4 regions of the Marinobacter sp. AN1 genome follow, and region 1 is predicted to be linked to each of the others. Evidence: predicted binding sites of a transcription regulator. Region 1 holds the regulator's gene; each other region holds the start of a gene.
What was found. Region 1 encodes FliA, which starts transcription of late flagellar genes. Its sites were predicted from a motif close to CTAAAGTTTNNNNNNNNNNNGCCGNTAA; they were not measured.

Region 1 (7,486 bases):
GATCACCGATCCGGTCTGCTTCATCATCCGGCTGCCTTCCTTGCCGTCGGCTCCCATACCGGTAAGGATTACCCCAAGGGTCTTCCCGGGGAAGCTGCGGGCCAGGGAGCCAAAGGTGACATCCACGCTGGGCTTGTAGTTGAGCCGGTCATCGCCGGGAAGGATACGTACCCGACCCTGGCCACCCCGGTTCTCGATCATCATCTGCTTGCCACCCGGTGCCAGCAGGGCCAGGCCGGGGCGCAGCATGTCACCGTCTTCCGCCTGGCGCACCTGGATGCGACAAAGCTTGTTCAGTCGCTCGGCAAAGGCCGGGGTAAAGCTGCCAGGCATGTGCTGTATCAATACCAGTGGCGCCGGGAAATTGGCAGGCAGGTTCACCAGCACTTTCTGCAGGGCGATGGGGCCGCCGGTGGAGGTGCCGATGGCCACCACATCGTAGTGACGGCTGGCGGTACGCCGCCGGCTGGAGCGTGGCGGTGCTTCCGGCTCCTGGCGGGGTGCCTGGGTATCAGCCGGTGCCGGACGCGAAACGGCTGGCTCACGACGGCCCGGCGGGGCAGCGGCTGGTCGTGGGCTGGCTGGCGCCGGCCGGGGTGAGGATGGTGCGGCATGACCCCGGCCAGCCCGCGGGCTACTGCGGGCGACGTCCAGGATGCGCTCCCGCAGGATGCGTTGGAGTTCCGAGCCGTCCTTTGCAATGTCTTCGAAGTTCTTGGGCAGGAAGTCGACGGCGCCGGCTTCCAGGGCGTCGAGGGTCACCCGGGCGCCCTCGTAGGTCAGGGAGGAAAACATCAGTACCGGCGTCGGGCAACGGCGCATGATTTCCTTCACCGCTGCGATGCCGTTCATCACCGGCATTTCATAGTCCATGGTGATGACGTCCGGTCGCAGCTTTTCCGCCATTTCCACGCCTTCACGGCCGTTGGTAGCAGCGCCCACAACCTTGATAGAGCCGGAAGCGTTGAGAATTTCCGTCAGTCGCTTGCGGAAGAACCCGGAATCATCAACGACCAGGACAGAAACTGTCATTCACTCCCCCTATCCAATACCCGCCCCGTCAGCCGTAATGCTGCAACAGACTGGGCACATCAATGATCAGGGCGATGCGGCCATCGCCAGTAATGGTGGCGCCCGCCATACCCGGCGTTCCCTGTAAGGCCCGGCCCAGGGGCTTGATGACCACCTCTTCCTGACCAACCAGCTGGTCCACCACAAAGCCCACCTGGCGGGTACCCATGGCCACGATGACCACATGGGCATTCTCAGGTTCAGCAGTACCTGTGTCCGAGGGCACCAGCCAGCGCTTGATGTGGAAAAGCGGGAACACCTTGTCCCGCACCACGATACATTCACGGCCGTCCACCACGTTCTTCTTGCTCAGGTCCAGGTGGAAGATCTCCACCACGTTGACCAGCGGCAGGGCAAACGACTGGTTGCCAAGCATGATCATCAGCGTCGGCATGATCGCCAGGGTCAGCGGCACCTTGATGCGAATCGCCGTGCCCTTGCCCGGTTTCGATTCCACGTGCACCTGTCCGTTGAGCTGGCTAATCTTGGTCTTCACCACGTCCATGCCCACACCACGCCCGGACACATCAGAGATCTGGTCCTTGGTGGAGAAACCGGCGGCAAAGATCAGGTTAAAGCACTCATTATCCGTCAGCCGATCAGCCGCATCCTGGTCGTAGATGCCCTTCTCCACCGCTTTGCGGCGTAATTTCTCCGGATCCATACCGCCACCGTCATCCTCGATGGACAGCAGGATATGGTCTCCTTCCTGCTCAGCTGACAGGGTGACCGTGCCCTGACGGGGCTTGCCGGCCTGCTCACGCACATCCGGCATCTCGATGCCATGGTCCACGGAGTTGCGCACCAGGTGAACCAGCGGGTCCGCAAGGGCTTCCACCAGGTTCTTGTCCAGGTCCGTATCTTCCCCGTGCATGACCAGGTTAATTTCTTTCTTCAGGTTACGGGCCAGGTCCCGCACAACCCTTGGGAAGCGACCAAAGACCTTTTTGATGGGCTGCATCCGGGTCGCCATAACCGCAGACTGCAGGTCAGTGGTCACCACGTCCAGGTTGGACACCGCCTTGTGCATCTCGCTGTCTTCGCTCTCCGAACCCAGGCGCTGCAGGCGGTTACGAACCAGCACCAGTTCACCCACCATGTTCATGATGTCATCCAGGCGCTTGGTATCCACACGCACCGAGGTTTCCGCCTGGGCCTGGCTGTCACGCGCAGGCGTCGCCGCCTTGGCGGCTGCCGTCGGCCGGGCAGACGCTTCCGTGGGTTGCGTGGCAGGCTCGGACTTGTTCGCAGCAGGACCGTCACTTGCCGGTTGCGGAGCGGAATTCCCGGGCTTTTCATCACCCGCAGAGTGGGCCGGACTCTTGCCCTTGCCATGGAGTTCGTCCAGCAGACGCTCGAATTCGTCGTCGGTAATCAGGTCGCTATCGCCACCACTGGCTTTTTTGTCATCCGCTGCGGCTGGCTTTTCAGCCTCCGGCTGACCACCCGCATCCGGGTCCGGCACGTCGGTGGAGGCCACCTCGCCGGAGAACCTGCCCTTGCCGTGGAGCTGGTCCAGCAGGTCCTCGAACTCGTCATCGCTGATGTCATCACTGCTGGATGAACCCGCACCCTCGATGGAGCCGGCATCTTCGCAAGCGCTGTCCCCCGCCTTACCCTTGCCGTCTTCCAGGGCGTCCAGCAGCTGCTCGAATTCCTCATCGGTGATATCGCCGTGGTCCTCCTCGGCTGCGGCGGCCACGGCATCGTCTGCAGGCCGGGCCGGCGAATCCCCCGGAGCGTCCACCGGTGACTCACCCTCCGGCAGGGCGTACTGGTCCAGGGTTGCAATCAGTGACTGGGGCGCGGGGGTAGGCTCTTCCCGGTTGCGGACCTCGTCGAACATGGCATTGACGTTATCCAGCGCCTGCAGCACCACATCCATCAGGTCCGAGGTCACCGTGCGCTTGTGGTTACGCAGGGTATCGAACACGTTCTCGGCGGAGTGACAGCAGTTCACCAGCGCGTCAAGCTGCAAAAAACCGGCGCCGCCCTTAACGGTGTGGAAGCCACGGAAGATGGCATTGAGCAGATCACTGTCTTCCGGGTGCTGTTCCAGGTCCACCAGTTGTTCGGAGAGCAGTTCCAGGATCTCCCCGGCCTCCACCAGGAAGTCCTGGAGAATCTCTTCGTCTGCATCAAATGCCATGCAACTACCTCACTTAAAAGCCGAGACTGGACAGCAGGTCGTCAACGTCGTCCTGTCCGGAAACAACGTCAGACCGCTCTGCGGCGCGCATCTGGGGTCCTTCCCCCTTGATCGAGGATTCCTTTTCCTTCAATTCGTGGACCGTTCCGGTCAGTTGGTCCACGTGGCTGGCCATGACCACCAGGCTAAGCAGGTTCTCTTCCACTTCCTTCACCAGCGCGGTCACTTTCTGGATGACCTGGCCGGTCAGGTCCTGGAAATCCTGGGCCAGCAGGATTTCAGACAGATCGGTGTACATCTTCTCGGCGTCGTCCGCGAGGCTCTCGAAGAAACGGTCAATGCGACCATACAGCTCGCGGAACTCTGAAGGCGCCATTTCGCGGCGACGCAATCGTTGCCAGTCATCCCGCAGGGACCGCGCCTGTTCGCACATGGCGTTGGCCCGGGGCATGGCGTCTTCCACCAGGTCCATGGTGCGGTTAGCGGCCTTGCCGGTCATTTCAACGACGTATTGCAGCCGGTCCGAGGCATCGGACATCTTCGACAGGGCTTCCTGCTGCTCCGGGTTCTGGGGCTGTATCTGAAAATTGCGGATAGCCTCGTGGAGGCTGCGGGTCAAGCGACCCACCTCCTGGTACAGACTCTGATCCCTCACCTCACTCAGGTCATTGATCAGGGTCATGGCCCGGGCATAGTCACCAGCGTTGACCTGCTCAACAAGCGCCTGGGCCTGCTCCTTGAGCTTGCTGGTGATTTCCGGGTCCAGGCCGGGGCTGTTCTGTTTGTCTTCGCTCATGGGAGCACATCCGGACAGTCAGTTCAGGGTTCAAGGCGTAAACGGGCCTTACTGGATTCGCTCGAAGATCTTCTCGATCTTCTCCTTGAGTACGGCAGCCGTAAATGGCTTGACCACATAACCGTTAACGCCGGCCTGGGCCGCCGCTACGATCTGGTCTCGCTTGGCTTCAGCCGTCACCATCAGGATCGGCAGATCCTTCAGGTTCTCGTCGGCCCGTACCGCCTTGAGCAAATCAAACCCGGACATGCCTGGCATGTTCCAGTCCGTCACCAGGAAGTCGTACTTGCCTGTTTTCAACATGGGCAGGGCGGTGTTGCCGTCATCCGCCTCGTCGGTGTTGGTGAATCCGAGATCACGGAGCAGGTTCTTGATGATCCGCCGCATTGTGGAAAAGTCGTCCACAATGAGAATTTTCATGTTCTTGTCCAATGGGACCTCCAGTTGGTCTTCGCCGGAATGTTGACCTGGCCCTGTCAGGGCCGTTGGCAGGCGCTGCCCTGCCCGCACTGCTGTCAGATCCTCAGCCGTGGCGTCATTCTAGCAGTCTGAGCGATGCTTACCGTTTCAATGTGTTATCGAACGATTCTGCTGTAACCATCTTTCTATACCGGCCATGCCAGGCGTCAGACCGAGCCTGCGTCCCCTGCCTGCCAGTCCGATAGCCTGCCCCGCAAGCGAAGTGCGGCCTGGCTGTGAATCTGGCTCACCCGGCTTTCACTCACGCCGAGCACCGCGCCGATTTCCTTGAGGTTCAGCTCTTCCTGGTAATACAGGCTGAGTACCAGCTTTTCCCGTTCTGGCAGGTCATTGATGGCGGCCGCCAGGTTATGCCGGAATGCCGCGCCGGACACATCATCCAGCGGATTATCCGAACCTTCCTGTTCCTGTATCGGCAGCTCGCCGGTTTCATTGAGCTCATCGAGGGAAAAAAGTCGGCCGGAGCTGGCATCACTGAGACACGAGTGGTACTCGGAAAGGCTCATACCCAGCTCTTGTGCCACCTCCTGGTCCTGGGCTTCGCGCCCTTCCCGATCCTCCACAGCCTTGATGGCGGCCGATACCCGACGGGCGTTACGGTGAACGGAGCGGGGCACCCAGTCACCCTTGCGGATCTCATCCACAATCGCGCCCCGGATGCGAATGCCGGCATAGGTTTCAAAGGATGCACCCCGGTCAGACTGGTACTTGGCAGCCGCTTCCAGCAGGCCAACCATGCCCGCCTGGACAAGGTCGTCAAGCTGAACCGAGTCCGGTAACCGGGCCATCAGGTGCAGGGCAATTTTCTTGACCAGCGGCGCATGCTGTTCCACCAGCTGATGGGCGCTGTCCCGACCGGTCTGGTGGTAGATTCCGAGTCTTCTGGCCAAAGTCATTTATCCGGTTAACCCGTACTTCAGGAATGGATCAAGTGTTACTGCCTACCAGGCGCTCCACGAAAAACTCCAGGTGCCCCCGGGGCGATGTGGGCAGGGGCCAGCTGTCCACCTGCTCCGCCAGGGCCTTGATGGCCAGTGACGCCTTGGCCCGCGGGTAGGCGTCCAGCACGGCTCGCTGACGCTGCACGGCCTTGCGCACGGCCTCATCATAAGGAACCATGCCGACGTATTGTAATGCAACATCAAGGAACCGCTCGGTGACACGGGTCAGTTTACCGAACAGATGCTTGCCTTCCTGCTCGTTACGGACCTGGTTGGCGAGTATGCGGAAACGGTTAATACCGTAGTCCCGGTTCATCAGTTTTATCAGGGCGTAGGCATCGGTAATGGAGGTAGGCTCGTCGCAGACCACCAGCAGCAACTCCTGGGCGGCCCGCAGGAAACTGACCACGCTTTCGGAAATGCCGGCGGCAGTATCGACGATCAGCACGTCTACCTGGTCACCCAGCTCGCTGAAGGCATTGATCAGGCCGGCGTGCTCCATGGGGGAGAGCTGGGTCATACGCTGGGTGCCAGAAGAGGCCGGTACAATCCTGACACCGCCGGGGCCGTTAACCAGTACGTCACGGAGGTCACATTCACCGGACAGCACGTCAGCGAGGTTGCGCTTGGCACTGATTCCCAGCAGGACGTCAATATTGGCCAGGCCCAGGTCGGCATCCAGCAGGATGACCCGCCGCCCCATCTGTGACAGGGCAATGCCAAGGTTGACCGAAACGTTGCTCTTGCCCACGCCACCCTTGCCACCGGTGACTGCGATTACCTGAACCGGATGTGGTCTGCTCATAGTGGTTGTCTGTTCCTGCCGAGGTTGTACTTATTCACACAATAAGCCTGCAGGGCGCCGACCACGTCCGGTTCCCGGCCGCTGCTGCACTTCAGGCACCTTCAGCCATGGCCTGCTGCTTGCGCACGTCCCGCAGTCGTTCCACGCCAAGACGCACCAGTGACGCCGCATTGGCTGGATGCAGGTCCTGGGGAATCTTCTGGCCGTCGGTGACCCAGGCCACAGGCAGGGCGGTTTCCAGGGCAAAGCCCAGGACTTCACCGAGGGTCAGCGCCTCATCCAGCTTGGTCATTATGCAGCCTGCAAGACCCGCCATCTTATAGCAATGCCACATGGATTTCATGATTCTCGACTGGCTGGTGGCCGGCACCACCAGGTGCGGACTCACCCGGTGCCGGCTGTTCGCCAGCTCGGCCAGCTGCTCCTGGCAACCGGGATCGGCGCCGGACAGGCCAGCGGTATCAATCAGCACAAGGTGCCGGTCTTCCAGCTCATCCAGCACCTCATCAAGGCTGTGGCTGTCATCCACCACCCGTACCGGCACATTCAGGATACGGCCGAACACGAACAGCTGCTCATGGGCCGCTACCCGATAGCGATCGGTGGTGACCAGCGCCAGGGAGTCGGCGCCATGCTCCAGCACGTACTGGGCGGCAATCTTGCCAATCGTAGTCGTCTTGCCGGAGCCGGTAGGCCCTACCAGGGCGTAGATACCACCACGAGTAGCCCAGTCACCACTACCGGTTCTGAGGCCCGCTGCCAGGGTACGCAGCGAGCGCTTCCAGTTATCCTCGAGTTTGCCACGACCACTCTGACGGGCCAGGCTTGCCGCCAGCGAACCACTGAGACCGAATTCCTCAAGGCGCTCCGCGAGGCGCTTGCGAACTGCATCCAGGGCCTCTTCCGCGTCAGCCTGCGACCTGGCCAGCGGAGTGACCTTGTGGCCAGCGGCGCCCTGCTCGCTGATCATGGCCCTCAGCGAGTCCAGCTCACGGCGCATCACCGCCAGTTCGTCACTGGCACCGGACTCACTTGGAACATGGGCCCGTTCCGCGCCCGCGGCACTCGCGTGCACGCCAGGCTGACGGGGTGATGACAGGGATGGCAGGTCGTCGGTATCCAGGTACTCCTTGCCAGCCGGAGTCCGCTGCCGGGGCTCGTAGCCACCGCGCTGCTCCCGCAAGTTGCGGATACGGCTACGGGAGCGGTCAAGTTCTTCCTGCAAGCGGAGGTGTTGTTCCGCC
Region 2 (7,486 bases), 450 kb from region 1:
GCAGGGCGTTCGCTGGCAGTCGGTGGACGTCCCCGAGCCTGAGCAGATGCCTCTGAAGGGAGAAACCTGGGTATTGACGGGCACCCTGTCCGACATGACCCGGGACGAAGCCAGGGACAAGCTGGAGCGACTTGGGGCGAAGGTGGCCGGTAGCGTTTCGAAAAAGACCAGCTGTGTGGTGGCCGGAGAGGCTGCGGGGTCTAAGTTGGCGAAGGCTGAATCGCTGGGTATTCGGGTTATGAACGAAGAAGAGTTTGTGGCCTTTCTCGCCAAGACTTCAGAGCGTTAGATGCCAGTAAGGCTAGCATCTCTAGCGGGCACCTCAATCATTCGAGGCACGTGGGGTGAGGGCTTTTTCCAGGACCGTCGAGCGCCAGGGAAGGCGCTCGTCGAGCCCTACATGGACGTACTTGCGGGCGTGTCCTGGAAAAAGCCATCGCCCTGCGGGCCCTTCACCATTGCTGCAATCCTGTAAGACTGGGACTCTGTGCCTGGGCACGCGAAGCGAGGGCCTTTTCCGGGACACGCCGTGAATCCATCCATGGAGGCTCTTCAAAAACGTCCCTGTTTTTGAAGGTCCCGGAAAAGGCCCTCACTCCCCGTGCCGAAGCTTGTGTGCAGGTCTCATAGACTGTCAGCGATTGATCCGGGGGAGTTTAGACTTCGCCTTCCTGTCGACTGAGACTCGCATAAAGCCTCAGATAGTCCGTACTCGTGATAATGCCGGACGGAGTACCGTCTGCCTCCACCACCAATGCTGCATCAAGCTGGTGGGCCAGCATCAGCCGGGCCAGTTGGTGGGCATCCGTTTCCGGGGATGCGGTCAGAAAGGCTGGCAACTCGATGTTCAGGAAGCTCCGTGAGGCATCCTGGTCCTGGTTTTCATGGAGCCAGTTCAGGATCCAGCGCATATCCACCAGGCCTCCGACAACCCCGCCCGAGGTAATAACCAGGTGATGAACACCATGTTCATCCATCACCGCCAGGCCCTCCGCCAGGGAAGATTCGGCCGCGAGGGTGTGAATCCATGGACTGCAGACGCGGCTGACCGGCAGGTAGACCCGTTCTGGCTCTGGCCGTGCGTCCTCTGCCTGGCTGTACCGGGCAACTGCACGACGAGCGGTTACCTCCCGCGCCTGCTGGTACTCGCCGTCAGAAATTTCTTCACTGCTTTCTCGTAAAGCGTGGGATTCTGCCATCTCGTCGAGGCTGCCCACACGGCGGTTCCGGAATATTTCCGGTAGCCGGGTTCCGGTCGGGCGTCCGGGTTCACTTACGTGTATCGACATGGCTGCTCCGGGGCTCAGGGACAACGAAAAACGGTTGGGCGCCCATTGGAAATTGCTGGTATTGGCAGGCGTCCGTTAGATAGTTATACCTGTTTATCGGCTACCCGTGCCAGAACTGGAGCCCATATCAGGCCGGGGACTCACTTGTTCTGGTTGCAGCAAGGCACCGTGCCGGGTGGACACGACGGGTCAGGGAGTGGGGAAGGGCCAGCGGCTCACCGGTAATAAGGTCGGCCAGGTATTCAGCCATCAGTGGCGCCCACATCAGCCCCTTGCTGCCAAGGCCGGTGAAGAGCCACGCGCCACCCAGGGTGTTACCCTCGCTGTTAACAAGCGGTCCGACAATGGGTTGGTAGTCGTGGGTGGTGCAGCGGAAGGAAACCCGGCCAGTGATATCGTCTGTCGGCTTAATGCGCGGGTCCAGCAGGCCCGGTAGCATCGAGTCCAGGCCTTCAAGGTTTTCCTGGTGGCTGTTGGTTCGGACCAGGGGATCATTGTCCCTCAGATCGAACGTGGCGCCGGTAACCAACTGTCCGTCAGCAGGCGGGTTAAGGTATCGGGCGCCGGTGACCACAGCCCTGGGGGCTGCGGTAAGCCTGTCCGAAGGAATCCCGGTGATCTGCCCACGAATGGCCTTTATCCGGAACTCGCCGGTGACCGGCATGAGCTGGCGGGTAAGGTGTCCGGCGGCGAGTATAACGGTATCCGCCACCAGGTCCTGGCGGCCTTCACCGGACAGGCACCAGCGGTTGTTGCACGGAAGCAGCCGGCTTGCGCGGAACTGGAACTCGGTCCGGATGTTGGGGTGATCGAGCAGTGACTGGCATACCCTGGCCGGCTCCAGCCAGCCGGAGCGGGGAAACCACAGCCCGCCCTTAGGACAGGCTATGCCGGTCAGGTCGCTGGCTTTTTGGTCGTCAACCGGGTACAGCACGGTCCGTGGGTAGGTATTGGCTTGAAGGAATTTTTGCTGGCGCTCCCGCTCGTGCTCGGAGTAGCCCATCATCAGCAGGCCGGTCGGGTGCCATTGCTCGGGGGTTTCCGCAGGGTAGAAGCGCTGGGCGTGGAGCAGGGCGGCCAGTGCCAGCCTGACCTGGTCGTTCAGCTGTACTCCGAGCTTTGCGTAAAGGGCGCCCTGGGGGTTTCCGGAGGCCCCGGCACCGGGGCTTTCGCCCTGGTCAGCTACCGTCACCTGGTAGCCGCGCACGGCCAGGTTGCGCGCAACCATGGCACCGGCGATGCCGGCTCCCACCACCAGTATCTGCCCGGTTGGTTCGGCACTGCGGTGCGAACCCTGTTCCAGGACACCCCGTAGCATATCCCGTTTTGGGCCGAACCCGGCCACGCGTTCCATCCGGAAACCGACGTCAGACAGTGCTCGCCGGACCCTGCCTACGGCGGTGAAGGTTGCCAGTGTGGTTCCCCGGTGGCTGTGTTCGCGCACCTGGCGGATCAGCCGGTCCTGCCACAGGCCGGGGTTGCAGGCGGGGGCAAACCCGTCAAGGAACCAGGCGTCGGCGCTGAACTCCAGCGAGTCAAAGGCTTCCAAGGCGTCACCGAAATAAAGGGTCAGACGCACCCGTGCCTGATCAATCACCAGCCGGTGGCAGCCGGATACCGGCTGCGGGTAGTTATGGGCCAGCTCCCGGGCAAGGGGCGCAAGCTCGGGCCAGAGTGCCAGGGCCCGTTCCAGGTCTGCCGAGCCAAGGGGGTATCGTTCTACCGAAACAAAGTGCAACCGGGCGCTTGCCGGCGCGTACTGGCGGAATGCCTGCCAGGCCGCAAGAAAGTTGAGGCCGGTGCCAAATCCGGTTTCTGCAATGACAAAGGTATCTTTGTCGCTCAGTTCACGGAATCGCTCTGGGAGATGATTGTGGTGCAGGAAAACGTAGCGGGTCTCCTCCAGGCCGTTTTCGCGGCTGAAATAGACGTCGCCGAACTGTTCGGACACGGGCTGTCCGTCCCGCCAGGCTAACCGGGCGGTTTCAATCAGTGGTCCACCAGTCGTTCCGTCCATGGATCATTGGCCGTTATCAATACGCCTGACCGATTCGATCACGACCGGTTCGACGGGTACGTCACCCATGCCATTGCGACGGGTGGTGGAGACCTTGCCGATGGCATCGACAACGCCCATGCCTTCAGTCACTGAACCAAACACCGTATAGCCAGGCCTGGCCCGGGTAGCATCCAGGTGGGGGTTGTCCACCAGGTTGATGAAAAACTGGGCAGTGGCCGAGTCCGGGTTTGCTGTGCGCGCCATGGCAATCGTACCCCGCAGGTTTTTGGCGGTCTGGCGGGACTCGTTTTCCACCGGGTCACGGGTGTCCTTGCGGTTCATGTCCTGGTCAAAACCGCCAGCCTGCACCATGAAGCCGGGAATTACCCGGTGGAACAGGGTGCCATCGTAAAATCCGTCGTCCACGTACTGGAGGAAGTTAGCCACGGTTTTCGGCGCGAAATCTGGGCGCAGGCGGATGTTGAAGGCACCCTCAGTGGTCGAAACACGGACCTCCGGCAGCGCTTTGTCGCTGACACCGGACTGCTGGGCGTGGGCGGGAAACGTTGTCACCAGGGCGACCATCGCAGCAAAGACCAGGTACAGGGCGCTGGAAAACAAGGGGAAACACTTGGGGCGCGGGCAGAAATCCATGACAGGCTCCGGTTCGTGAGAGGTTGCACGGGAGTCTAACAGAACCTGCCGGGAAGAGGGTCGTCAACTGCTCCGAATTAGTACTCGGTGGTAACAACGGTACCGGACTGCGCCAGGGGACGGTGCCATCCGGATAACCTGGACTACAGGTGCGTTGCCCCGCCTGGTGTCCCATGAAGGGATACCGGGTCGGGACTCTAGGCACTGGCCAGTATATTCCGTTGGCCAACGGAGGTTTGTTGGCCGGTGGCACCGTACAGTTTTTGCTGTCCGGAGCTGCCCCGGAAAATGTCAGTGAGACGGGACAGGCGGCTCTGCAGGTGGGCTACAACCTTGCTGTTCTGCTGGTTCAGGGAGTGACACCGGGCCAGGACCGACTGGGCGGCCTCCCAGCTCTGATAGAGCCCGGTCAGTCCGGCACTGCGGATAAAACGGGAGGGGTGGCCCTGATCCGGGCGGAACCCCATCTCCACCAGCAGGTGGACTTTCTGGCGGGCCCGTTCGCGGATGTCCCCGAGCAGGGCGTTCTTGCGGCTGGTCACTGGCTCTATAGCCCGAACGTCGGCATCGCCCAGCAGGGCTTGTTCTTCTTCCAGCAGGGTTTCAAGCTGCCGGAGCTGCTCCAGGTCCTGGTTCAGCAACGCCTGGAGTTTGTCTGTGGTGGACATGGTCTACCTCACCCAAAAATGCTTTCATCCATCTCAAGCATTTTCTGGGCCACTTTTTCGGCATCCACTTTGTAAGAACCATCGGCCAGGGCAGCACGGATCTGTTCAACCCGGCTGTCGTCCACTTCCGGGGTGCTCTCCAGCCTTTCACCCATCTGGCGAATTTCCCTGGCCTGCTTGCTCAGGTTGACGTTTTCGCCCCGGGCCGCTGGCGCCTGGGCCTTGGCCTGTTCTGCGGGCGCTGGCTGAGCAGGCTGCTTGGCTGCACCTTTATCCGCAGAGGTGCGCGGGCTGTTAACCTGACTGTTGCCAATTCCGTTGAAGTCAACTGTCATGACGATTACCTTCTTTGTCTCATGCCGCTCCATGGCGGTCGAAATGTGTCTCTGACCCTTTATCGGCCGGGCTTACTGCAACTTTAGTTAAAACTTTCTTCATGTTTGGCCAGTCAGAAAGCGCACTGTGGCATGACGCTGCCGCTGGCCGGCAATGCACTGCCGGTACGTCACATGGTGATTTCAACCTGCCCAGGCCCCGTAACCCTGGCGCGGATTTTTCGGGCAGAGGAAAGATTTTCCACCAGTACCTGCTCACCCACCCGGGCGTTCGCGAGGGCCTTCCCCCGGGTTTTAACCGCGAACGAACCGCTTCTGGCGGTGATCATAACATGGTCCCCCCGGGCCACCGCATCCGGTGAGGTCACCAGGTCCGGGGTAAAGGGGGTGCCCGCATTAACCGAGCGTTTCAGTTCCAGGCCCAGCAGCTGTTCACGGTCCGTAATGGCGCCACGGCGAATGGCATTAACCACAACCCGATCGGTCGCCACCATCGCTGCCGTCAGCCGGTCACCACGGCTCAGTGGTCGGGCGGCGATCAGGGCATCGCCGTAGATATCGAGTGAAACCGACAGATACATGCGCCATGGACGTTTGCCCTGGCAGGACACCATCAGGGAAGGCTGCGTGGTTTGCCAGGGATCGCTGCTGAACGAGACATCAATGCCGTCTTCCGGGCAGGGTGCCAGCGCCAGTCGCGGGTCCAGGTTGCCGAGGGTGTATTCTGCGTCAAAGCCTTGGCTGGCATGGGTCTCCACGAACTCTTCCATAAACAGCTGACCCGCTGCCAGGATGTCACTGGCCTCGGTCTTTTCAGAGCCGAGGGTGGTGGCGCTGTAAAACAGGATGAGCGTAAGCGTTATCAGAATGCGCATTTACCCGGCATTGTCCTATGCTGTTGAAGGGCAGGGGAATATGTGACCTGCCTGACACGAATGATGTGATCGTTTGCGCAGCCCGTTAAACTAATCCGGATACCAGCCGTTACATACGCTATGGGAAAGCGGCGTTACAATGCCCCAACTGCGGGTGGAAAGCAGTCACCGGCACCGCGGCGGAATTCCGTCACTGGCTTGTTCAAACTGCTGCTTGACGACAATAAAGCAACTACCGTGCCCAGCTGGCAATCCGACATTCCGGAAGCCGTGGGTCTCAGTACAGGTTTCGGAGACTATTTCGATGGCAGGCGTCCTTGACAGTGTTAACCAACGCACCCAGCTGGTAGGGGAAAACCGTCTGGAGCTGTTGCTTTTCCGCCTACGTGGGCGGCAGATGTATGGCATCAATGTCTTCAAGGTCAAGGAAGTGCTGCAGTGCCCGAGGCTGACATCCATCCCCAACAGTCGGTCAGTGGTTCGTGGCGTGGCCCATATCCGGGGCGAGACCATTCCGATCATCGACCTTTCCATGGCGATCAGGGGGCCGGGCATCCCTGCCGAGGAGCTTGCTACCAGCTTCGTGATAATTACCGAGTATAACCGGCGTACCCAGGGCTTTCTGGTGACCGGGGTGGACCGAATCGTAAACATGAACTGGGAAGACATTATGCCGCCGCCCAAGGGCGCAGGTAAGGATGTCTACCTCACTGCGGTTACCCGCATGGACGACGCCCTGGTGGAAGTGATCGATGTGGAGAAGATCCTGTCCGAGGTTTCACCACTGAGCGAGGACGTGACCGAGGCGGTTCTCTCGAAGAACACCCGGGATCGCAGTGCTTCAAGGCCGGTACTTGTCGTGGATGACTCTTCCGTTGCCCGTCGTCAGATGATTCGGTGCCTTACGGCTATCGGGCTTGAGGTGGAGTCAAGGAACGATGGCAAACAGGCGTTGGAGTATCTTCAGGGGCTGGTGGCGGACGGCAGCAGCATTACTGACCATGTTTCCCTGGTGATTTCGGATGTTGAGATGCCCGAGATGGATGGTTACACGCTGGTGGCGCGCCTGAAGAATGACCCTGCCCTGAAAGACCTGTACATTATGCTTCACACGTCCCTTAGCGGCATATTCAACCGTGCCATGGTACAGAAGGTGGGTGCTGACGATTTCATGGCCAAGTTCAGCCCGGACGAACTCGCTGAGCGGGTCATGGAAATTCTGGATCGTGGGTAAGACAGTCGGCAAATCCCATGGTTTGACCTATAGGGCAACTGCAGAGATTCGATGAAAGCTGATATCACGCCACAGGAATATGAGGCCTTCAAGAAGTTCCTGCAGGATGCCTCTGGCATTTTGTTGGGCGATAACAAACAGTACCTGGTCAAGAGCCGGCTGCGTCGTCTGCTGGAGGATAATGGGATGGATTCGCTGGGGGACCTGCTCGGTCGCCTGCAGCGTCCCGGATCGGCCCAGCTCAGGGAAACCGTCATCGATGCGATGACCACCAACGAAACCCTGTGGTTCCGGGATACCCACCCGTTTCGCATCCTTTCCGAAAAACTCATGCCGGAGTTGGCTGCACGTAACAGCACCCAGCCCCTGAGAATCTGGTCCGCTGCCTGTTCCACAGGGCAGGAACCCTATTCCATCGCCATGGTCATCGAG
Region 3 (7,486 bases), 2.0 Mb from region 1:
TCCGGATCGGCGCCTGAAAGGGTATAGGCGTCAGTGTGGCAAACGCCGGTGGCAACGATGCGGACCAGCACCTCGCCCTCTTTGGGCGGTTCCACGTCCACTTCCACGATTTCCAGGGGCTTGTTCGGTTCGAACGCTACGGCGGCTCGGGATTTGATCATGTCAGACTCCTCTTTCCGTCAGTTTGGGGATTACCCGCAAGGATAGAGGAGAAAGCCGTTTTTGTATCACCTGAAAGGGCAGTAATTTCCGTAAAAGCAGCGAAGGCCGCCGGGGCAAGGGCCCCCGGCGGCTGCAGGTTCAGGCCAGGCGGAAACCCGAAGACGCCTGGTTCAGGGACTCGGAACAGTCCCCCAGCGCCCGGGTATGGTCTTCCAGGTGGCCACGGATGGTGCGGGACTCCAGGGCGCTGCCGTGGATGTGCTCAACCTTCTGGGCGATCTCCTCCGTGGTGGTGGAGATACCCTCAACGGAGGACACCACTTGCTCCATGTCGCTGGCCAGCGACTGGATCGACTGGGTGATCTTCTCAATGACCACGACTGCCTCGCCGGCACTCTCCTCACCGGAGTTTGCCTGCTGCAGGCCCTGTTCCATCAAAGCGCCGATTTCACGGGTTTCCCGGTTAAGGGCGTCGACGATATCGGCGATGCCGGCGGTGGCAGAGACGGTTTTTTCCGCAAGGGAGCGTACTTCGTCTGCCACTACCGAGAAGCCCCGGCCAGCTTCGCCGGCACGGGCCGCCTCGATGGCAGCATTAAGGGCCAGCAGGTTGGTCTGTTCGGCCAGGCCATTGATGGTGTCGACGATGGTGTTTACCTTCTCGCCGGTCTTGCTCAGGCTCTTCACCTGCTCATGGGTCTGGCGGATCTTGCCCGACAGGTCCTGCATGATCTCGCCATTGCTGCGTACCACCGTGGCGCCATGGCTGGCGGCCTCACTGGCCTGCTGGGTGGACTGGTTAACGGTATTGGTCAGCTTGGCGATGTCTGAAGCTGTATGGGAAATTTCCTGCACCGCGGCGGCGGCCTGTTCGGTCTGGGCTTCCACCTGCTCGCTGTTGCTGCTCATCTGGCGGACCAGTTGCTGCAGTTCATCCTGCAGGCGGGCCAAGTCCCGGTTGCCGTCGAGCACCTCACGGATAACACCGGAGACATCGTCTACCATCTGGTTGGACGCACCACCAAGGGCATTGAACTCGTCATTGGGGTTGCGGCCGATCTGCAGGCGCTCACTGAGATCACCAGCAGCGACCCGTGACAGCAGCGTGGCGGCATCCTTGAGCCGCCCGACCAGGGTGCGGGACGCCTGGGTGAGGGTGACCACCAGTACCACCAGTACCACGCCGGATACGATAATAACCAGCCACGCCGAGGCGTCCCTGGCCTGTTCAGCACGGGCAGTGGTGCTGGCGACAAGTCCGGTTTCCAGCGACTGGTTCTGGCGTTCGATGACCGCTTCCAGCTCACTTCCCAGAGAGGCCAGCTGTTGCTCCGTCCCGATAATGGCGTTGATCTGGTCTTCCGCCCGCTCGAAGGCTCCGGCAAACGCTTTTACCGCCAGCCCCAGGTCATTGTCTCCCCAGTCCATGTTGGTGATGGTTTCCTCCATACCATCGATGGCCTGGTGAGTCTGCTCAGCGGATTCCGGAGTGAAGTTGTTCAGATAGTCCGAGTAGGTGGTCATGGCCAGCTCGATATCGTCGTTCATGATCGAGATACTGATCTGGCGTAGTCCTTCATCCATGGCCTTGGTCAGCTCGCCATGGATCCCTGACGATGGATTCAGGCCCAGGGCCTGGCGCTGCTCAAGCCACTGGCGACGCAAGGCGACATAGGCAGACACCTGCTCGCGAATTTCGGTGGCTGTTGCCTGTATGCCCTCATCGGAGATCGCCCCTGCCTGGGCTACCAACTGCGCCGCCTGGTTCTCCAGTGCATCCAGCTGTTGCTGGTACTGATCCACCTCGGCCGCCTCCAGGTCGTTACTCAGCGTCTCAACCCGCAGCCACTCGCCCCACAGGGTGAGTGATGCATTCTGATACCGGTTGGCCGAGGAACGGTCCTCATAGGACTCCGACACCTGGTCGAGGCCACGCAAGGCCGCCAGGGCTACCAAAACCAGCCCGATCAGGGTTGCTGCAATCAACAACCCGAACTTCTGTCGCCACGACAGGGAAAGCAAACGCTTCACAGGGGTACTCCAGACACTGTTGTTGTAAATGATGCTCACTATAATGAAACGTAACGGCGCCAAGGTGTATTTCTTGAAACAGTTTGGTTACGAAGTGTTTCCGGGTGGAGGGGCATGGTGACGGTTAGCCGGGGCAGGAAGCTGATTGAAATGCGATCTCAAATAGTCACGGCTTACTGACTGGGACTACAATGCCAGTCGCACAAGCAAGAATCGTTGACTGTTACAGGGAGAACAACAGCTATGAACGGTATTGGATATCTGCCATTGATTCACCAAGTCTTGACGCAGTTTGCCGATGCCGAGGAAACGCGCATTCTCCATGAACTATCACGCTGAAAGGTATTCCTTTGGGTGATGACGGTCATCATTCAGGCAACGATCAAGTAAAATCTTTATAGGATCAATGGCTTTCCAATCGAGTGTGCGCTTACTATGGCCATTGAGACCGTAAAGCCGTTCTCAATGGCCATGACGAAGCAGCTTTCAGCTGCTACGGGAGCGCACCGTTACAAGTCCTGCAAGGCCCAAAGTGAGTAGAGCGAGGGTCCCTGGCTCCGGAACGGCTGCAACTCCTACAGTGAAGCCATGCCAGAACTCTTCTGGATCGGCTTCCCAGCTCAGCGAATTGACGATCCCTTGAAACTGAATGGCACCATGGAATTCATTGCCGGTGAGGATGTCACCGCCTGATACCGTATACGTCCCGTTCCCCCAATATCCTTCACCTTCGCTGAGCACTGTGAAGGGCCTGTCGAAATCATAGCTTACTGGAAGACTATTCCGGCCCTGGCTGACTATAGCGAAAATCGGATTTACGACGGCGGAGGAGAAGGTGATTGTGTTTGTGATTCCAGAACGGCTCATAGCGATCATTTCAGATGCTGTCGGCGCATTGTCGACAAAGCTGCTGGCGGTATAGGGTGCCGGTGTGCCCTCCGTCCAATAATTCGTACCGGTGCCCAGCTGTGCAAAATTCACGTCACCCGAATATTCAACCGAGACACTTCCCATAGTGCCCGAAGCTGAGCCTGCTGCACCGTTCGTGGCGGATGTCCAGTCTGTCCAACTGATTAGAGCAGCGGATGCCGGTTGAGCGGAGATTGCTGCGGCAGCAATGCCTAAAAGTATTCGCTTCTTCATTTTTTGATACCTCAAATCACTAACGTTTTTGGAAACAGAACCCCATGCCACATCAAATGATGCAGAGATAACTTTCTGGAGCGAGTCGTTCGCCCTTTTGCAAATTTCAAGCCGGCCCGACTTATCAAGCTGAATTTATTGAAGGTTTCTTTTTACTGGCTATGCGCTGGAGTCAGATGTGTAAATATAACCGACGTAATTGAGAGGCTTTTGAGGTTGGCCTGCTCAGGGCCATTTTTATTTGTATGTCTGGGCGAACGACAGTCAGTCCTGAGCAATGTAGGTTCCGTTTTTACCATTTGGCTTCTCTAAGTGGCTCTCTTGTCGCGATTTTGCCCTGGCTGGAATGCGGGGAACAGTGCGGGACACGCTGCAAAGCGAGGGTATATCGGTCTCCGTTTGTTGTCTCCTCCCGCTCTGTAAAGATTGATGCTCTTTAGGGAAGTGTCGGGTTTCTTTACATAAGGCAGTCTTTCATTGGTGGTTTTGTTTTTAACATCATGAAATATAGACGATATTTTTTGTTGGTTGGAATTTTGCTTTCTAGTACGGCGAGTCAACCCCAAGAAGGAGTTTCATGATGATTCGTAAGATGACAGGACTTGGTGCTGCGATTGCGATCCTTACGTCTGGGTCCGCAGCTGCCAGCTTCATAGATTTTGAGGATGCAAATGCTCGGAGCCTCCTTGATAACGATGCGATAACTAATGAATACCAAGGTACCAATGGCGTGGTGTTTTCTGGAGGCTTCATCGAGGCATCAGGTGGAGACGACGCCAACCCACAGGGTTTCATAACCGACCAGGTTTCATCGCCGGATGTAGATCTTTCGAATGGAACTCCGGGCCTGGGCAATTGGTTCGTTCGCACCGAGGGAGAAATTGGCCAGCGAGGCAGCGGGTCAATCTTCCTTTCCATTTTCTATGATGGGATCGTTACCGGCGCTTCCGGTGAGATTTGGGATATTGATGGCAACACCGGCCAGGGAACCGAGAAGTGGAACGTGGTTGCGCTAAACAATGGTAGCGAGGTTCTGTCAGTAGCAAGCCCAGAAGGATTCAACAACGGAACTTTATCAAGGGACGGTTTGCCCTGGTTTTTCGAACTCAATGGTGCGGTCTTCGATCAGATCAATTTCGAATTTGCCGGTACTAAAGAGTTTGGTGTCGGCCTCGGCTTCGATAACTTCACGAGTTCAGTTCCAGAGCCGGGAACTTTGGGGCTTCTAGGTCTTGGCCTCCTTGGCCTCGGTGCTGCCCGCCGTAGGTTCTCGGTGTAAACAAAGGATAGGTCCCCTTAGAAACATTTGGCTCAGGGAAGAGCGCCTTTGGAATCTGACGGTCGCGAGTAGCAGTTGACCGTTAGATAGGCTTTGCCTGAGGTGGGTTTATCAATGCCTCTCACCTACGCCCAAAAAGTGGTGCAGGTTGTTTCAAGAATTCAGCTCTAAAATCCAGATTTTCCCGAATGTGTAGTGGTCAACTAATCCCGGACAGTATTTTAAGGTTTTCTCAGCCGCAACGGGCGAAATGCACTCTGTTGACACCTGACGGGTGCCATTCTGTCTAGCCATAAAAAAAGGTTCATCGCGCTTTACCGGGAAACGCTGCTTTTATCTTTAAGAAGAAGTAGCCGTTATCCCGGTAGCCATACGCCATCCTCTTGATCACCTTGATCTTGTTGTTCATGCCTTCCAGGACGCTGGTGTTCAGGCGGTAGGTCGCACTGGCAACGATCCCCTCTACGTAGCCTTTAAGGCGCCGAGCAAACTGCTGCACGGGCGCCAGCCCACTGCTCATGGCCAACTCCAACCATTCGTTCCAGCGCCGTCTGGCCTCGGCTTCAGACGGGGCATACCACAGTTCTTTGAGTTGGTCTTTCAGCAGGTAAACGGTCATCAAGGGCTGGTTGGCTTGCAGCAACTCTTCCAGCTTCACAGCCTGTTCGGCCTTGAGGTTGCCTCGGTTCCTCAACAGCAACCAGCGACTTCGTTTAACCACCTTGCGCGCCGGTCTGTCATGACGTAGCTGGTTCGCCTGATCAACCCTGACACGGTCGATCACTTCCCGACCGAACTTGGCCACGACATGGAACAGGTCGTAAACAACACGGGCCTGTACGCAGTGGTGCTGGACTTCCAGGTCCATAGCCGTGTTCATGTCCATGGCGACCGCTTCGACCTGGGCGCAAGCTTCCGGCCCCAGCCATTCAAAGAAGGGCCGTATAGCCTGTCGGCTATTACCTTCACCAACCCATAGAACCTGCTGAGTGTCGGCATTGATCACAACGGTGGCGTAACGGTGGCCCTTGAACAGGGCAAATTCGTCCATGATCAGGCGATGTATCTGGCTGCGGTCTGGTTCGGTAACCTCACGGGCAAGCCGATGTTGATCAATGGCTTTGACCGTATGCCAATGCAACCTGCGTAAACCGCCGAAGGTTGCCACCCATTCCACGTGAAGCCTGCCACCCGGACCGGAGCAAGGCTGCCACCCATCGGAGCGTAGCGACGCGGGGTTTCTCTTCTTACTCCGAAGCCGTAGTGTCCGTCAACTTTGCCTGCCGCTTTCGCATGGATTGGCCCCGCAGACTGATCTTGTAGGCGTTGTGAACGAGCCGGTCCAGAATGGCGTCTGCCAGAGTGGCGTCACCGATCACGCCATGCCATTCCTCGATGGGTAATTGGCTAGTGGCGATAGTGGAGCGCCGGCCATGTCGGTCTTCCAGCACCTCCAGCAAGTCCCTTCGGTTCTCCGCGCTCAGCTTCATCAGCCCCCAGTCATCCAGGATCAGCACGTCGACCTTGGCCAGACTTGTCAGGAGTTTTGAGTATTGGCCGTCGCCCTTGGCAATGGTCAGCTCCCGCATCAGTCGGGTCAGGCGCACGTACTGTGCGGTGTAGCCTTCCCGGCAGGCCTTGTGTGCCAGTGCACAGGCCAGCCAGGTTTTGCCAACCCCGGTGGGACCAGTGATGAGCACGTTCAGGTGTTCTTTGACCCACTGGCAGCCAGCCAGGGACTGTACAAGCCCCTTGTCTAGGCCGCGTGAGTTCCGGTAGTCAATGTCTTCGAGGATGGCCGTGTGTCGCAGCTTGGCACGGCGCAACCGGCTGCTCATGCGCCGGTTATCTCGCTCGGTCATTTCCCGGTCCACGAGCAGCCCGAGGCGCTCCTCGAAGCTCAGATCGGTGATGTCGGGAGTGGCCGACTGATCCGCCAGGGCGGCGGCCATGCCGGTCAGTTTGAGGGCGTGGAGCTTGTCCAGTGTGGGATGTTTCAGCATGTCAGAGGTCCTTCAGTGGTAGTAGGCGGGGCCACGGATGTTGTCGTGAGTGTCGGGTAAGGCCAGCTCCTGTTGCTCTTCCAGGGGCTGCTGATCCAGGCGATGCTTGAGGATGGATTCGATGCTCTTGTAGCGGCAGCTGCCCAGCATCAGGGCGCGCTGGCAGGCGGCCTCCAGCCGGGACTCGCCGTAGCTCTGACCCAACCGGAGAATGCCCAGGCAGGAGCGGTAAGCCTGCTGTGGGTGCTTGCGGGCACCCAGTGCGGTGCGGATAAGCTTCTCCGTCGCCGGTCCGGTCTTGGCTGCCCAGGCGATCAGCCGTTCCGGCGACCACTCACCAGCCTGGCGATGGGATTCGGGCATGTGCGCGGCGATGGTGGTGTGCCGTCCCTTCTGGTCGGAACGCCGGTGACTGGCGATCCGGTTGCCCCGGTAAAAGCACTCGATGGTGTTGTGGGTGATGCGAACCTCCACCTCTTTCTTGATCAGGGTGTAGGGCACCGAGTAGTAATGCCCGTCGATGGCCACGTGGTAGTCGATGTGAACACGGGCCTTCTTCCACTCCGCGTAGACGTACGGCTCCGTCGGCAACGGTTGCAGGACCGGCTTGTCCAACTGTTCGAAGTGGTCGCGCCGGCAGCCGGGTAACTTGCGGAAGGGGCGGGTGTTCAGCCGCTCCAGCAGCTCACGGATGGTGGCGTTGAGTTGCCCCAGTGAGAAGTGTTGGCGATGGCGCAACGCTGCCAGGATCCAGCGCTCGACGATCAACACACCCCCTTCCACCTTGGCCTTGTCGCGGGGCTTACGGGCGCGCGTGGGGACGATGGCGATCCCATAATGGGTAGCCATATCCTGGTAAGTTGGATTG
Region 4 (7,486 bases), 950 kb from region 1:
CCAGGTTCCGTTTCGCATCTATCGCCCCGGCATGGTGATAGGCCACTCCTGCACCGGCGAAATGGACAAGGTGGATGGCCCCTATTATTTCTTCAAGCTGATCCAGAAAGTCCGCCACGCGCTGCCCCAGTGGGTTCCCACCATTGGTGTGGAGGGCGGCCGGCTCAATATCGTGCCGGTGGATTACGTGGTAGACGCCCTGGATTTCCTGGCCCACAAGGAAGGGGAAGACGGTCAGTGTTTCCACCTGGTGGATCCCGATCCGTACAAGGTGGGAGAAATCCTCAATATCTTTTGTGAGGCCGGGCACGCACCCCGTATGGCCATGCGGGTGGACTCTCGCATGTTCGGGTTTGTGCCGCCGTTTATTCGACAGTCACTGAAAGGACTGCCTCCGGTGAAGCGCCTGACCTCGGCTGTCCTGGATGACCTGGGCATTCCCGACTCGGTACTCTCGTTTATCAATTACCCGACCCGGTTCGACAACCGGGAGGCGGAGCGGGCGCTCAAGGGTAGCGGTATCGAGGTGCCCCGGTTAACGGACTATGCCCCGGTGATCTGGGACTACTGGGAGCGGCACCTTGACCCGGACCTCTTCCGTGATCGCAGCCTGCGGGGTGCTGTCGAGGGCAAGGTGTGTGTGGTGACCGGGGCCACGTCGGGTATTGGCCTGTCTACGGCGGAAAAACTGGCCGATGCGGGGGCCATCCTGGTGATTGGCGCCCGCAAACCGGAACGGCTCAAGGAGGTGACCGAGGCCCTGCGCGAGCGGGGAGCGGAGGTCCATGCCTACCAGTGCGACTTCGCCGATATGGAAGCCTGCGACCGGTTTGTAACCGACGTTCTGACCAATCATGGTGGGGTGGATGTGTTGGTGAACAACGCGGGGCGCTCCATTCGCCGTTCGCTGTCCCACTCCTTCGATCGCTTTCACGACTTTGAGCGCACCATGCAGCTCAATTACTTTGGCGCTGTGCGGCTCATCATGGGCTTCGCCCCGGAAATGCTGAAACGCAAGCGGGGCCATGTGGTGAACATCTCATCCATTGGCGTACTGACCAACGCCCCCCGGTTCTCCGCCTACGTGGCCTCAAAGTCTGCCCTGGATGCGTTCAGCCGGTGCGCCGCCGCAGAATGGTCCGACCGCAACGTGACGTTCACCACCATCAATATGCCGCTGGTGAAAACGCCGATGATAGCGCCCACCAAGATCTATGACTCCGTCCCCACCCTGACACCGGATGAAGCAGCGGACATGGTTGCCGAAGCGATTATCCACCGCCCCAAGCGAATTGCCACCCGGTTAGGCGTTTTCGCCCAGGTAACCCATGCAGTAGCCCCGAAGCTCGGGGAGATCGTGATGAATACCGGTTACCGGATGTTCCCGGACTCGCCCTCTGCAACCGGTCGAAAGGGCGAGCAGGCAAAGGTCACCTCGGAGCAGGTGGCCTTTGCCGCCCTGATGCGGGGAATTCACTGGTAGGGGAGCCTCCGGTGGTCAGGTTCCTGAGCCTTCGCTGGTTGCCTGTGGCAGCGGGAATCCGCCCAGGGTTTTCCAGCGATTGACAATGCCACAGAACAGGTCCGCGGTTTTCTCGGCGTCATAGGCTGCGGAGTGGGCCTCACGGTTACTGAACTCCAGTCCGGCCCTTTTACAGGCTTCGGCCAGCACGGTGTGGCCATAGGCCAGGCCCGCCAGGGTAGCCGTGTCAAAGGTTGAGAAGGGGTGGAACGGGTTGCGTTTGATGTCCGCCCGCTCCGCTGCCGCGAACACAAAGTTATGGTCAAACGTGGCGTTGTGGCCCACCAGCACCGCTCGCTTGCAGTCAAATGCCTTGACCGCCTTGCGGATCGGGAGGAACACATCCCGCAGGGCATCCTTCTCGTTGATGGCCCCACGGTCCGTCGCCCATGGATCAATGCCGGTGAAATCCAGGGCGGATTGCTCAAGGTTCGCCCCCTCGAACGGATGCACATGGCGGGAGATAGTCTCGCCCCGGTGCAGCCACCCTTCTTCATCCATGGTGATCAATACGGCGGCCACTTCCAGCAGTGCATCGGTACGCGGGTTGAAACCCCCGGTCTCCACATCCACCACAACCGGCAGAAAGCCCCGAAAGCGGCGGGCCATGGGGTGGGGTGTCCTGGTTTCGTCAGTCACAAGGTCTCCGGATCGGAAAAGGGTTCAGGGGCGCTCTCAGGCGAGGCGCCAGCGCAGGGTTTCACCGGCCTTTAAAGGCACAATCCGGCCACCTGCCAGGGGCAGTGAATCCGGCACCGTCCAGGGCTCCCGGGTGAGTGTGATGGTATCCGTGTTGCGGGGCAGGCCATAGAAATCGGCGCCGTTGAAACTGGCAAACGCTTCCAGCTTGTCGAGGATGCCGAGGTCTTCGAAGACCTCGGCATATAGTTCAATCGCTGCGAAGGCAGAATAGCAGCCGGCGCAACCGCAAGCGGTTTCCTTGCGGTCCTGGGCGTGGGGGGCCGAATCGGTACCCAGGAAGAAACGGCGGTCACCACTGACCACGGCATCCTGCAGGGCCTGCTGGTGAACGTTTCGCTTCAGTACCGGCAGGCAGTAAAGGTGTGGCCGTATACCACCGACCAGCAGGTGGTTGCGGTTGTACATCAGGTGCTGGGGGGTAATGGTCGCGGCCAGGCGATCTTCGCCGTGTTCCCTTACGAAGCTGGCGGCATCCCGGGTGGTTATGTGTTCCATGACTACCCTCAGTGTCCGATGCCGTTCCATGACCGGGGCCAGCACCTGGTCGATGAACTGCTGCTCCCGGTCAAAGATATCCACGTCATCGTGGGTGACTTCACCGTGAACCAACAGCAGCATGCCGCACTCGGCCATGGTGGCCAGTACCTCGTCGATTTCCCGGATATCACGGACGCCAGAGGCCGAATTGGTGGTCGCGCCAGCCGGGTAGAGCTTGGCGGCGGGGATACCGGCCGCGTTCGCCTCCCGGATATCGTCGGGGGTGGTGGAACCGGTGAGATACAGGGTCATCAACGGCTCGAAGCCGGTGTGGTCACCCAGGGCCTCCAGGATGCGCTGCCGGTATGCTTCTGCCTGCCCGGCGGTGGTTACCGGTGGCACCAGGTTAGGCATGATAATGGCTCGCCCAAAGCGCCGGGCAGTCGCTGGCACGACATCCGCCAGCACATCGCCATCCCGCACATGGAGATGCCAGTCGTCAGGGCGGGTAAGGGTGATCTGATCAGTCATGGTGGCGTTGGCTCCGGTTGATCCTGGCGCGAAAAAACGCCGCGAGTATACCAGAAGGAGAGGGCTAAAGAATCCGGCCGATCAGCCGATACCCTTTTCAGGTACCTTTCAATCGGACATCCGGAAACCGTTATGGCAATACAGCAGCGGGCAGGACAATCCTCAGCCTCTTTACCGGCAGGCAGACGTTTCCGCAGGTCACTACTGGCACTGTTCGTTGGTAGTGCTCTGGTATGGACCAGTCTGGCTGAAGCCCGCAGCTTTGGCGCGGGAATCGAGAACAGTGACTGGTATCTGTCGGAATCGGTGTTTGATTGCACCCTGAGCCACGAAGTGCCCGGTTACGGACGTGCGGTCTTCAGTCACCGGGCGGGCGAGCAGCTTTCATTCTACCTGGAATCTGACCTGCCACTGATGCGCCCCGGTCGGGGGCTGTTGGTGGTCGAGGCGCCGGCCTGGCGCCCCGGGGAGGGCACAAGGCGGTTGGGCTATATCAACGTAAGCGACGATCGCAAAACGGTGGAGGTTGGCCATCGGGAGGCCATGGCCATGGTGGACGGGCTGCTTTCGGGGATGGCGCCGACGGTTACCCGGCAGGCCCGCTATGACGGGGACCCCGTCAGGGTCCGGCTGTCCAACATCAACTTCCGGACCCCGTTCGAGAACTACCGTCGCTGCGTGAGCGGTCTTTTGCCGGTCAACTTTGACCAGATCCAGCGTTCCAGGGTGCCTTTTGCATCCGGTAGTACCGGGTTGTCAGATAATGACCGGAAACTACTGGATAACATTGCCGCCTACGTCGAAGCGGACCAGACAGTCGAGCGGCTGCTTGTGGACGGTCATTCGGACAGCATCGGCAGTCGTATCCAGAATCGTGCCCTGTCAGAGGAACGGGCGCGGGTAGTGGCGGACTACCTGGTTCAGGCTGGTGTGCCGGAGTCGATGATCATCGTGCGGTCCCATGCAGATCAGTTCCCGGTATCGAATAACCCGGCGGACAATCGTCGGACAACGATTCGCCTGGAGCGGGAAGGCCAGGGCCAGGAGATTCGCCGCGCAGATCGGGGCGCAGGCGCCTACAACGGCTGATCCAGCGGGTCAGGACCGCGCTTGCCAGGAGAGCCTCCGCAGCCTTCCCTGAACGGATACAGGCGTGCGTTAACGCCCTGCCCGAACCAGCTCACCCACGTGTACGCCAACGCTCTCTGCCAGGGCCCGGAGGTGATAGCCGCCTTCAAGCGTTGATACGATCCGGTCGTTGGCGTATTCAGCGGCAACTCCGGTCAGCATCTGTGTCAGCCACAGGTAGTCGTCGGTTTCCAGGTTCATCTCTGCCATCGGGTCCAGCCGGTGGCCATCAAACCCTGCCGAGATCAGTATCAGCTGCGGCTTGAACTCTTCCAGCCGTTTCAGCCAGCCCGCTTCCACCAGCTTGCGATATTCCGGTCCCTGACATCCTCCGGGCACCGGCACGTTGACGATGTTTTCCGGCAGCCGGTAGACGTGGGAGTGGGGGTAAAAGGGATGCTGGAAGCTGGAGCACATCAGGATGCGCTCGTCACCCTGCACGATATCCACCGTGCCATTACCCTGATGCACATCGAAGTCGACGATGGCAACCCTCTCCAGATGGTGGAAGGTCAATGCCCGCATGGCGGCCAGGGCTATGTTGTTGTAGAAGCAGAAACCCATGGACTTGGCGCGCTCGGCGTGGTGTCCCGGTGGCCGGGCACAGACGAAGGCATTGGTCACCTGGCTGCTGAGCACCATATCCACCGCTTCGATATTGGCCCCGGCAGCAAGCCTGGCAGCACGGAGGGTATCCGGCATCAGGGCTGTGTCCGGGTCGGTAAACACCCGGCCCTTGGTGGGTTGCATCAGATCCAGCTGATGCAGGTACTTCTCCGGGTGCACCATCAGCAGCTGGTCACGCGTGGCCTCGTCCGGTCGAACCCAGTCCAGCTCCTGGTCCAGGCCGGTATCTTCGATATAACTGATGATCCGGCTCAGACGTTCCGGTGATTCCGGATGCTCGGCGCCCATATTGTGCCTGGCGCAGTCGTCGTGGGAGAAAAACGCTGTTGTCATGTTATTGATACGTTCCTGACAAGCCCCCAGGGCGTAAATGAATAATCTCATGGTAACAGGGATCTTGCGGCTTCGCTGCGTTTCTTTGGTCGTAGCCAAGGCCGGCGCGGTTTTCGTTTTACATCAAGAACGCAGCGCCTAAGATAGAGGCTATCCCATAGCGTTAATGTCTGTAAAAGGAGACTGCATTTTGGGCACCCGATACCTGGAAAGCCTGTTCAATCCCTCATCCATTGTGGTCGTTGGTGCGTCCGAACGCGCCGACAACCTTGGGGGCATGGTACTGCGTAACCTGTTGGGCGGAAGCTATCCCGGTCGGATGCTGGTCATTAACCAGAGCAGCTACGAATCGGTGCATGGGGTACCTTGCGTGGCGCGGGTGTCCCAAATGGAGTTCAGCCCCGAGCTTGCCATCGTCTGTACGCCGCCGGACACAGTGCCCAAGGTGATAAGGCGTTTGGGCAAGGCCGGGGTTCGCACCGCCATGGTAATGACGGGTGGTATGTCCCGTGCCCACTCCAAGACGGGACAGCCATTGATGTACTCTGTGGGCGAAGCGGCCCGGGAGACCGGTATACGGGTGCTGGGGCCCAATACCATCGGGGTGATGGTTCCGGCACGAAGCCTTAATGCAACCTATGCCCATATGGGGGCACTACCGGGAAAGGTGGCCTTCGTGGGGCAATCCGGCAGCGTGGCCAGTGGTGTGATCGACTGGGCATTTGCCAGGGGGGTGGGGTTTTCCTACTTCCTGACTCTCGGGGACTCCATGGACATCGACCATGATGACCTCATTGATTACCTGGCCCAGGACTCCCAGACCCGCGCCATCCTGCTGCATATCGAGAATATCCCCAATCCCCGCCGGTTCATGTCTGCGGTGCGGGTGGCCGCGCGCACCAAGCCGGTCATTGCTGTCAAGAGCGGCCGGGTACCGGAGTCCGAATGGTTTCGCCATGAGCTGCCGGCAGGCCTCAACCGTAGTGACCCCATATACGACGCCATGCTGCAGCGCGCGGGTGTGTTACGGGTGGATGGGCTGGGGCAGATGTTTGATGCCCTCGAAACCCTGTCCCGGATGCGTCCGCTGAAACGGGAATCCCTGGCCATCATGGCCAACGGTGTGGGTCCCGGGGTGCTGGCCGTGGACCGCCTGGCGGCCCTGGGGGGCGAACTTGCCACCCTGTCGCCGCAATCCGTAGACGCCCTGGCGGAGATCCTGCCGCCTTACTGGACCCGCAAGAACCCCATCGACCTGAACTACGATGCTTCCCCTGAACTTTACGCCAGGGCCATTCGCATCCTGGCGAAAGACCCGGAGGTCTCCAACGTACTGATCATGTACTCGCCGAGCCTGACGGAAGATAGCCTTCAGATAGCTGACGCCGTGGTACAGGCCATCAAGGGAACCCGGCTGAACGTTTTCACCTGCTGGCTGGGGCAGAGTACGGTGATGGATGCGAGGGATGAGTTCTATCGGGCGGGCGTGCCTTCATTCTTCTCGCCGGAGAAGGCGGTGATGGCGTTCATGCAACACGTTAACCACCAGCGGGTACAGCGGCTGCTGGGGGAAACCCCGGAAAGCTTTACGGATCATTTCGCCGACCACTCCCATACCCGCCGTATCATCGTCAATGTGAAGCGCTCTGGTCGCAACCACCTCACCAACAACGAGGCACGACAAATCCTCAGTGATTACCACATCAACACGGTGCCCACTGTGTATTGCGATGATGTGGAAGAAGTCCTTGAAGCCTTCGCTGTGGAGCGTCGCCCGGTGGACGTCACCCTGATGCACCAGCGCGCCTGTCACCCATTCATGGAGTACCAGTCAGGGCAGGGGCGCTACCGCTCCACTGTGCACGGACTGACCAACGAAAACGATCTCATCGACGCTTGCCGTCAGCTGATGGAAGAGTACCAGCAGCACTTTCCGGAAAGCGGTTTCCTGGGCTTTGCTGTACAGCGCTCCTACAAACATATTGACGGCATCGCCTTCAGCGTCGGCATCACCCGCGACCCGCTGTTCGGCCCCCTGGTAGTCTGCGGAGCCGCCGGTGCACAGATTAATGTCATGACCGACCGTCAGACGGCCTTGCCGCCGCTGAACATGGTGCTGGCGCGTGAGCTGCTGCGACGCACCTATATGTACCGGTTGCTCAGGGA

Region 2: flgM (flagellar biosynthesis anti-sigma factor FlgM) is a predicted target of FliA. The motif match lies at 5,005-5,032, and genes of this name have one in related genera.
Region 3: LJ360_RS03690 (methyl-accepting chemotaxis protein) is a predicted target of FliA. The motif match lies at 2,244-2,271, and genes of this name have one in related genera.
Region 4: LJ360_RS08540 (flagellar protein MotY) is a predicted target of FliA. The motif match lies at 3,297-3,324, and genes of this name have one in related genera.

The regions. Positions count from the first base shown of each region.
Region 1 is NZ_CP110342.1:2,804,940-2,812,425, forward strand. It holds gene LJ360_RS12875 (protein-glutamate methylesterase/protein-glutamine glutaminase) at 1-1,032, opposite strand, end outside; gene LJ360_RS12880 (chemotaxis protein CheA) at 1,061-3,220, opposite strand; gene LJ360_RS12885 (protein phosphatase CheZ) at 3,234-4,016, opposite strand; gene cheY (chemotaxis response regulator CheY) at 4,065-4,448, opposite strand; gene LJ360_RS12895 (RNA polymerase sigma factor FliA) at 4,643-5,392, opposite strand; gene LJ360_RS12900 (MinD/ParA family protein) at 5,424-6,242, opposite strand; gene flhF (flagellar biosynthesis protein FlhF) at 6,334-7,486, opposite strand, start outside.
Region 2 is NZ_CP110342.1:2,350,740-2,358,225, reverse strand. It holds gene ligA (NAD-dependent DNA ligase LigA) at 1-289, shown strand, start outside; gene LJ360_RS10875 (CBS domain-containing protein) at 657-1,289, opposite strand; gene mnmC (bifunctional tRNA (5-methylaminomethyl-2-thiouridine)(34)-methyltransferase MnmD/FAD-dependent 5-carboxymethylaminomethyl-2-thiouridine(34) oxidoreductase MnmC) at 1,417-3,240, opposite strand; gene LJ360_RS10865 (peptidylprolyl isomerase) at 3,310-3,942, opposite strand; gene LJ360_RS10860 (flagella synthesis protein FlgN) at 4,140-4,610, opposite strand; gene flgM (flagellar biosynthesis anti-sigma factor FlgM) at 4,619-4,945, opposite strand; gene flgA (flagellar basal body P-ring formation chaperone FlgA) at 5,116-5,820, opposite strand; gene LJ360_RS10845 (chemotaxis protein CheV) at 6,125-7,054, shown strand; gene LJ360_RS10840 (CheR family methyltransferase) at 7,106-7,486, shown strand, end outside.
Region 3 is NZ_CP110342.1:818,133-825,618, forward strand. It holds gene LJ360_RS03685 (S-(hydroxymethyl)glutathione dehydrogenase/class III alcohol dehydrogenase) at 1-161, opposite strand, end outside; gene LJ360_RS03690 (methyl-accepting chemotaxis protein) at 301-2,193, opposite strand; gene LJ360_RS03695 (PEP-CTERM sorting domain-containing protein) at 2,680-3,336, opposite strand; gene LJ360_RS03700 (PEP-CTERM sorting domain-containing protein) at 3,914-4,615, shown strand; partial or broken gene LJ360_RS03705 (ISL3 family transposase) at 4,920-5,756, opposite strand; gene istB (IS21-like element ISSpu5 family helper ATPase IstB) at 5,863-6,618, opposite strand; gene istA (IS21 family transposase) at 6,631-7,486, opposite strand, start outside.
Region 4 is NZ_CP110342.1:1,855,161-1,862,646, forward strand. It holds gene LJ360_RS08525 (SDR family oxidoreductase) at 1-1,483, shown strand, start outside; gene rnt (ribonuclease T) at 1,499-2,131, opposite strand; gene pyrC (dihydroorotase) at 2,198-3,232, opposite strand; gene LJ360_RS08540 (flagellar protein MotY) at 3,365-4,321, shown strand; gene LJ360_RS08545 (histone deacetylase family protein) at 4,391-5,320, opposite strand; gene LJ360_RS08550 (GNAT family N-acetyltransferase) at 5,511-7,486, shown strand, end outside.